3 regions of the Microbispora sp. KK1-11 genome follow, and region 3 is predicted to be linked to each of the others. Evidence: riboswitches for the same ligand, from Rfam matches in the RefSeq annotation. Region 3 holds a riboswitch; each other region holds the start of a gene.
What was found. Region 3 has a riboswitch for cyclic di-AMP ahead of FLW16_RS03000 (hypothetical protein). Riboswitches for the same ligand answer to the same signal wherever they lie in the genome.
Positions count from the first base shown of each region.

Region 1: another riboswitch for cyclic di-AMP. It lies ahead of FLW16_RS10265 (CHAP domain-containing protein); the one in region 3 lies ahead of FLW16_RS03000 (hypothetical protein).
Region 2: another riboswitch for cyclic di-AMP. It lies ahead of FLW16_RS00925 (C40 family peptidase); the one in region 3 lies ahead of FLW16_RS03000 (hypothetical protein).

Region 1 covers NZ_VIRJ01000005.1:209,814-212,008, reverse strand. Annotated here, with positions in the region: gene FLW16_RS10270 (helix-turn-helix transcriptional regulator) at 1-91, opposite strand, end outside; gene FLW16_RS10265 (CHAP domain-containing protein) at 206-892, opposite strand; cyclic di-AMP (ydaO/yuaA leader) riboswitch at 907-1,040, opposite strand; gene FLW16_RS10260 (cell wall metabolism sensor histidine kinase WalK) at 1,237-2,195, opposite strand, start outside.
Region 2 covers NZ_VIRJ01000001.1:195,330-197,524, forward strand. Annotated here, with positions in the region: gene FLW16_RS00920 (C40 family peptidase) at 1-400, shown strand, start outside; cyclic di-AMP (ydaO/yuaA leader) riboswitch at 716-870, shown strand; gene FLW16_RS00925 (C40 family peptidase) at 945-1,517, shown strand; gene FLW16_RS00930 (hypothetical protein) at 1,635-2,195, shown strand, end outside.
Region 3 covers NZ_VIRJ01000002.1:19,790-21,984, reverse strand. Annotated here, with positions in the region: gene FLW16_RS03000 (hypothetical protein) at 39-950, opposite strand; cyclic di-AMP (ydaO/yuaA leader) riboswitch at 985-1,123, opposite strand; gene galT (galactose-1-phosphate uridylyltransferase) at 1,194-2,195, opposite strand, start outside.

The DNA.
Region 1 (2,195 bases), on a different contig from region 3:
CGCCGATCTCCCCGGCGGAGCGCTCGCCCTCGGCGAGCAGTTCCAGGATCCGGCGGCGCACCGGATCGCCGAGGACGTCGAACGCGTGCATGCCGCCAGGCTCGCAGCTCACGCTTATGTAGGTCAATTTGGGAGGAGCCCGGACGCCCCGGCGGGGACGGCGAAGCGCGCCGGGATCACCGGCGCGCTTCGGGGCCGTCGTCCGTCAGGAGGAGGCGGTGGCGATGGCGGAGGTGTCCCCGGGATACATCGGGTAGCCGTACCCGGCCACCTGCGAGGTAGGACGGGTGCGGGCCTCGACGGCGCCGCCGTCGCCGGTGTTGCCCTCGATGGTCCGGATCGTGCCGTCGCCGTTGTCCTTGACGACGAACCCGACGTGCTGGACGTCGTCGATGTCCTTGCTGCCGTTCCAGTTGAAGAACACCACCGCGCCCGGCTTGGGCGTGTGGCCCCAGCGGCCGTGGTCGGCGAACCAGCGGGCATGCTCCACGGTGTAGGCGTCGGAGCCCATGACCGGCCCGATGCCGAGCTGCTGGCCCACCCACGAGACGAACATGTCGCACCAGGCCGCGTTGAGGTAGCCCTTGAGCGTGCCGCCGTCGCGGGCGAGGGTCTCGCGGGCGCGGGGCGTGGACATGTACCACTCCTGGAACTTGGTCCCGCCGCCGTTGGCGTTCTCGCTGATCCCGATCTGGCTCCTGGCCAGGGTCAGCACGTCGGCCGCGCTGACCTTGGGCAGCGTGGAGGCGATCTCGGACATGGACTTCACGGCCGCCGGACCCTTGCCGGTGGCCGGGTTGTCCGCGTGCGCGGCCGGCGACGCGATCAGCACCGCCGAGGCGAGGGCCCCGCTCGCGAGAGCAGCGCGAACACAGGTGTTGAGGACGTGCATGGTGGGGCGTACTCCCTTACTTCCATGCCGCCTACCGGGTTAGCTGACGGGTTCGGGCTGGAAGTCGCCCTACGGCACGCATGCCGATTCACCCCAGGAGAGGTGGGTCCCCGGCTCCGCGCGGACGCGGACTCGGCGGCCGGGCGGCAGGCCGGGATCGGCCGGCCGCGTCGGTCTGAGGAGGGCTTCTTGACCATTGAGATGAGCAAGTGCGCCCTGAGATGCCTAAAAGGTAATAGACCAGGTCAAACCGGTCAAGTTAGAACAACTCAGATTTTACTGGTCAGTAGGCGGCAAACCGGACGCAGACGGGTAGCGGGCATCGGCTGCAGGAAGATCCGGGCTCACCCAGGCAGGCGTACAGTCACCGCCAGGCCGCCCTCCGGCCGGGCGAGCGCCTCCACCTCGCCGCCGTGCGCCACGGCGATGGCCCGGACGATGGACAGGCCCAGCCCCGACCCCCGCGCGGAGCGCACGCGGTCGCCGCCGAGCCGTCGGAACGGCTCGAACAGGTCGTCCACCTCGTACGGCGGGACCAGGGGCCCGGTGTTCTCCACCGTCACGCTCACCCCGGTCTCCTCCTCCCGCAACCGGACCCAGACCTCCCCGTCCCGCACGTTGTACTTGATCGCGTTCTCCAGCAGGTTGATCAGGCAGCGTTCGAGGAACAGCGGGTCGCCGTGCGCGACCGCCGGGCGCAGGTCCTCGTGGACGGTCACCTTCCTGTGGCGCGGCTGCAGGTCGATCTGCTCCATCGCCGTACGGACGACCTGCCGCAGGTCGACCGGTTTGCGGGCCGTCAGCTCCTGCTCCGACTGCGCCAGCATGAGCAGGCCCTCGATCAGCCGCTCGTACCTCGCGTTGGTGCCGAGCAGCGCGCGGGCCAGCGCCTTGAGGTCCTCCGACGCCGCCGGCTCCTCCAGCGACACCTCCAGGACCGTACGGTTGACCGCCAGCGGGGTGCGCAGCTCGTGGGAGGCGTTGGCGATGAACCGGCGCTGAGCGTCGAACACCCGGTGCAGCCGGTCGAGCATCGCGTCGAAGGTGTCGGCGAGCCGCTTGACCTCGTCCTGCGGCCCGCGCAGCGCGATCCGCTCGTGCAGCGTGCTCTCCGACAGCCGCTGCGCGGTCTCGGTCACCCGGTCAAGCGGGCGCAGCGCGCGGTCGGCCACCAGGTAGCCCACCACCACCGCGACGGCCCCCACCAGAACCATGACGATCACCGACGACCTGAGCACGTCGCTCAGCACGTCGGCCGCCCCCTGCTCGACGTTCGTGCGCACCCGCTGCGCGAGCATGTCGC
Region 2 (2,195 bases), on a different contig from region 3:
CAACCCCGGCAACCCCAACAGTCCCGGCGTCGTCTACACCGGGCCGGCGTCCGGCAACGCGCTGTCGGCCCTCCAGTTCGCCTACAAGCAGGTCGGCAAGCCCTACCGTTACGGGGGCACAGGACCGGACTCCTGGGACTGCTCGGGGCTCGTGCAGGCCGCCTGGGCGGCGGCGGGCGTGACACTGCCCCGGACCAGCTACGAACAGTGGGCCTGGGGTGCGAGCCGCAGGGTCTCGCTGGACGAGCTCCAGCCGGGCGACCTGCTCTGGCACGCCGGATACGGGCACGTCGGCATCTACGCCGGCGACGGCAAGGTCGTCCACGCCCCGCAGACCGGCGATGTTGTGAAGATTGTCACACTCGCGGAGTATCACGCCATCGGAGCTGTGCGTCCCTGAGGGCCCGATCCTCTCTGTGATCTCTGTGCCTTTTGTGGCTCATGTGACCCGATTTGGCCGCTGTTGCCGAGATTGTGAGCAGAGTCACATTTATCCGTTTGTGGGGCGGGTAAGCTGCGCTTTCTTCGCCGCGGCCTTCGTTATCCGATCTTTATCCGGCGGGAGGGCTTTGCCGAACGCGGCGGGTCCTCGGTAGCTTCTGGGCCGCGGCGAGTACGCCTCGCCGCGGCGCACCCGGTCCGGCCGGCCGGGTCGCGCAGTCATCCACCGTCATCGGCGTCCTCCATCACCCTCCCCTTAGCGGGATCCCCCGGCGCCGGTGGCCTGCCGAGTCCGTGCAGTCAGGAGGCACGGAGCCGGGGAACCATCGACCTTCACGCGAAGGTCCGGGGTGAATCGGCGCATCGCGCGCCGTAGGGCGACTTCCCCGCCCGAACCCGTCAGCTAACCCGGTAGGCGTGAGCGGAAGACCCGAGGAGAGATCCTGTCTACCACCCCCGCTAGTCTGTCCCGTCTTGCCCGAATTGCCCTTGGTGGTGCCGCTTTGACGGCATCCGTAGGGGTCGCCGGAGCACATCCGGCGGCGGCCGACACGGTGACGGTCACGGTCGTCAAGACGGCCACAGCGACGAAGTCGGGCACGAAGACGGGCGCCGCGAAGAGCGCGGACGCCGCCGCCCGCAAGGCCGCCGCGAAGAAGCGGCAGACCAAGAAGCACTCCGCCAAGCGGAAGATCGGCAGGGCCTCGCTGCAGCGAACCAAGGCCCAGCGCGCGGTGAAGGTCGCGGAGAAGCAGATCGGCGACCCCTACCGCTACGGAGCGACGGGACCGGGCGCGTTCGACTGCTCGGGCCTGGTCCAGTACGCCTGGCGTAAGGCGGGCGTACGGCTGCCGCGCACGACGTGGTCCATCCGCGGCGCGGTCAGGAAGAAGGTGTCCTGGGGTCACTTCGAGCCCGGTGACCTGATCTTCACCAGCGGAGGCGGCCACGTCGGCATGTACGTCGGGCACGGCAAGATGATCCACGCTCCGCACACCGGCACGCGGGTGCGGATCGACAAGCTGGACGCCTACCGGAGGAGCACCTTCGTGGGTGCCGTCCGTCCGGGCGTCTGACGGGCACCGGTCACCAGCCCCCTCGACCGGCGCCGTCCCTACGGCCCCGTCCACCTCGCCGAGGTGGACGGGGCCGTGGCACGTGCTGGTTACCATGCACGGCTTACCATGCACGGCGTGACTGCCACGAGCGGCGTGCCCGCGGGCGTGCCGGGCGCGCGCGCCGAGGCCGAGCGGCGCCGGCCCGAAGTTCCGCCTCACGGGGTCCGTCCCCGCCGGATCGCGGCCGTGGCCGCCGCGCTGGCCGTGCTGCTCACCGGGCCGGCCGCCGCGGCCCCGCCCGACCCGCTGCTTGCCCTGCGACTGGACGCCCGGGCCGCCGTGCGGGAGCGACCGGGCATGTGGACCGGCGCCTCCGTCGCCCGCGGCGAGCGCGCGGTCGTCGTCGGGTCGCCCCGGCCGCTGGTCGCCGAGATCGCCGCGCTGGCCGATCGCGCGGGCCGCACGGTCACGAGGATCTGGGGCGGGTACGGCGGCGCGGTGGTCCTCGTGCCGCGCACCGAGGAGCAGGCCGCCGTGCTGGCCGCGCCGGCGAAGGTGGACGGCCTGGCGGCCGTCGCCACCGGCGGCCGCGTGATCGTGCAGCCGGCGGCGTTCGCCCGCCTGTCCGCGACCGGCCGCCTGGTCGTCGTGACCCATGAGCTGACGCACGTCGCGACCACCGGTCCCCACGCGGTG
Region 3 (2,195 bases):
CTCCGGCAGGCACGAGAGCTACCAGGCGGCTTGTGGGCCTAGTACATCGAGATGTGCACGTGGTCGTAGTGGTTTGCGGTGATTCCGCCGCGGTCGGACATGGTCCGCCAGCCCGGGTGGCCGAGGTTGTAGATGCGCTGCTGCCAGATCACGTACATCACGCCCAGCTTCGGCCCGTTCTTGATGGCCCAGGCGGCCAGGCTGTCACCGAGCGCCTTCATCTCGGGCGAGGGCATGGCGCCGCCCGAGCTCATCATGAAGTCGCAGGCGCGCCCGAGGGGGTGCTCGCCGCTGTTCTCCGCACGGTAGCAGCCGACCGGGAACCGCAGGTCGAAGTGCTTTTCGACCTCGGTGCGCGTGAGCCGCATCCGGGCCGTGATGTTGTCGGAGCCGCTGGGCAGTTCCGGCGCCCACGACCCGCCCACGCGCTTTCCCGGCGCGATCGGGATCAGCGCGTCGAGCTTGTCCTTGATCTCGTCGATGAGATCCTCGGCGTCCTCGCGCTGTCCGGCGACCTCGGCGGCCTGCGTCTTGAGCTGTCCGGTCAGCGTCTTGGCGGCGTCCGCGGCCCGCTGCCGTTCGGTGCGGACCTGGTCGAAGTGCGCGAGCCTGGCGGCCTGCTCCTCCTTGAGCTGGTAGTTCAGCGCGGCGGTGTTCATGTCGGGCAGCGCCATCGCGCTCTCGGTCTGGTAGCGCAGCCCGGCCAGCTGCCGTACGGCGTCGCTGGCGGCCTCGTAGTCGGCCTCGGCCTTGGCCAGCCGGCCGCGGGCCGCCTTCTCCTCCACGCGGGCCTTGGCGAGGGCGACACGTTTGGCGTTGTAGTCGCCGATCAGCCGATCGACCTTCTTCCGCAGGTCCGACAGCTCCTTCTTGAGCTGCTTCTCCGTCGGTTTGGGGTCGGCGGCACCAGGCGCGGCCGTGCCGAACACGAGGACGGCGGAGGCGAGCACGCCGACAGCCAGGGGGAACGCGCGGGGCAGAGCCCACTCCTCTCCATCTGCCGACCGGGTTAGCTGACGGGTTCGGGCTGGAGGAGCCCGGGCAGGCCACTGCCTTGACCCCAGGTGCGTGATTGGGTCCCCGGCTCCCGGGCGGGGCGCCCGGGATTAGGCGTACCGGTTGTGACGGCCGGTGTCAGGGATACTAGTGGTAAAGAAACCGTGGCTGCCACCAAAGTCGCAACCAATCGGAGATCAAGCCGTTATCGCCTCGCGAAGCATCCGGGCGGCCTCCTCAGGCAGCACGTCGTTGACGAACGCGCCCATGGCCGACTCCGATCCGGCCAGGTACTTCAGCTTGTTCGGCGCGCGCCGGATCGTGAAAAGCTGCAGGTGGAGGTAGGCGAGGTCGCGCCGGTAGGTGACCGGGGCCTGGTGCCAGGCCGCGACGTACGGCATGACGACGCCGAACAGCCCGTCCAGCCGGCGCAGCACCTCGATGTAGAGCGGCGCGAAGGCGGCCCGTTCCTCGGGCGACAGCGCGGGGATGTCGGGCACCTGACGGTGCGGGTAGACGTGCACCTCGAACGGGTAGCGCGCGGCGGCAGGGACGAAGGCCGTCCAGTGCTCGTTGGCGGCCACCACCCGGGGGCCCCTCCGCTCGGCGGCCAGGACGTCCGCGAACAGGTTGCCTCCCTGATGGCGGGCGGCGGCGTCCAGCATCTGCCGCGTACGCGGCGTGACGTACGGATAGGCGTAGATCTGTCCGTGGGGGTGCGGCAGCGTGATGCCGATCTCGGCGCCGCGGTTCTCGAAGCAGAAGACCTGCTCCACGCCGGGCAGCGAGGACAGCTCGGCCGTACGGTCGGCCCACGCCTCGACGACCAGCTCGGCCTGCTCGTCGCTCAGGGAGCTGAACGACGCGTCGTGGTCGGAGGTGAAGCAGACGACCTCACAGCGCCCGATCCCCGGCCGCACCTCGCTCAGCCCGCCCACCTGCTCGTACGCACCGGTGTTGAAGCTGAACGACGGGAAGCGGTTCTCGAACACCGCCACCTCGTACGGCGAGGGGATCTCCGAGCCGGGATGGCCCGGGCAGAGCGGGCACTCGTCGGCGGACGGCAGGTGAGTGCGCGTCTGGCGGTGCCGGGCCACGGCCACCCACTCGTCCATCAGGGGGTCGTAGCGCAACTCGGAGGCGAGCGGGCGCGGCGGCAGGTCCCTGGTGTCGGTGGCGCTGTGGTCGGCGTCGTCGCG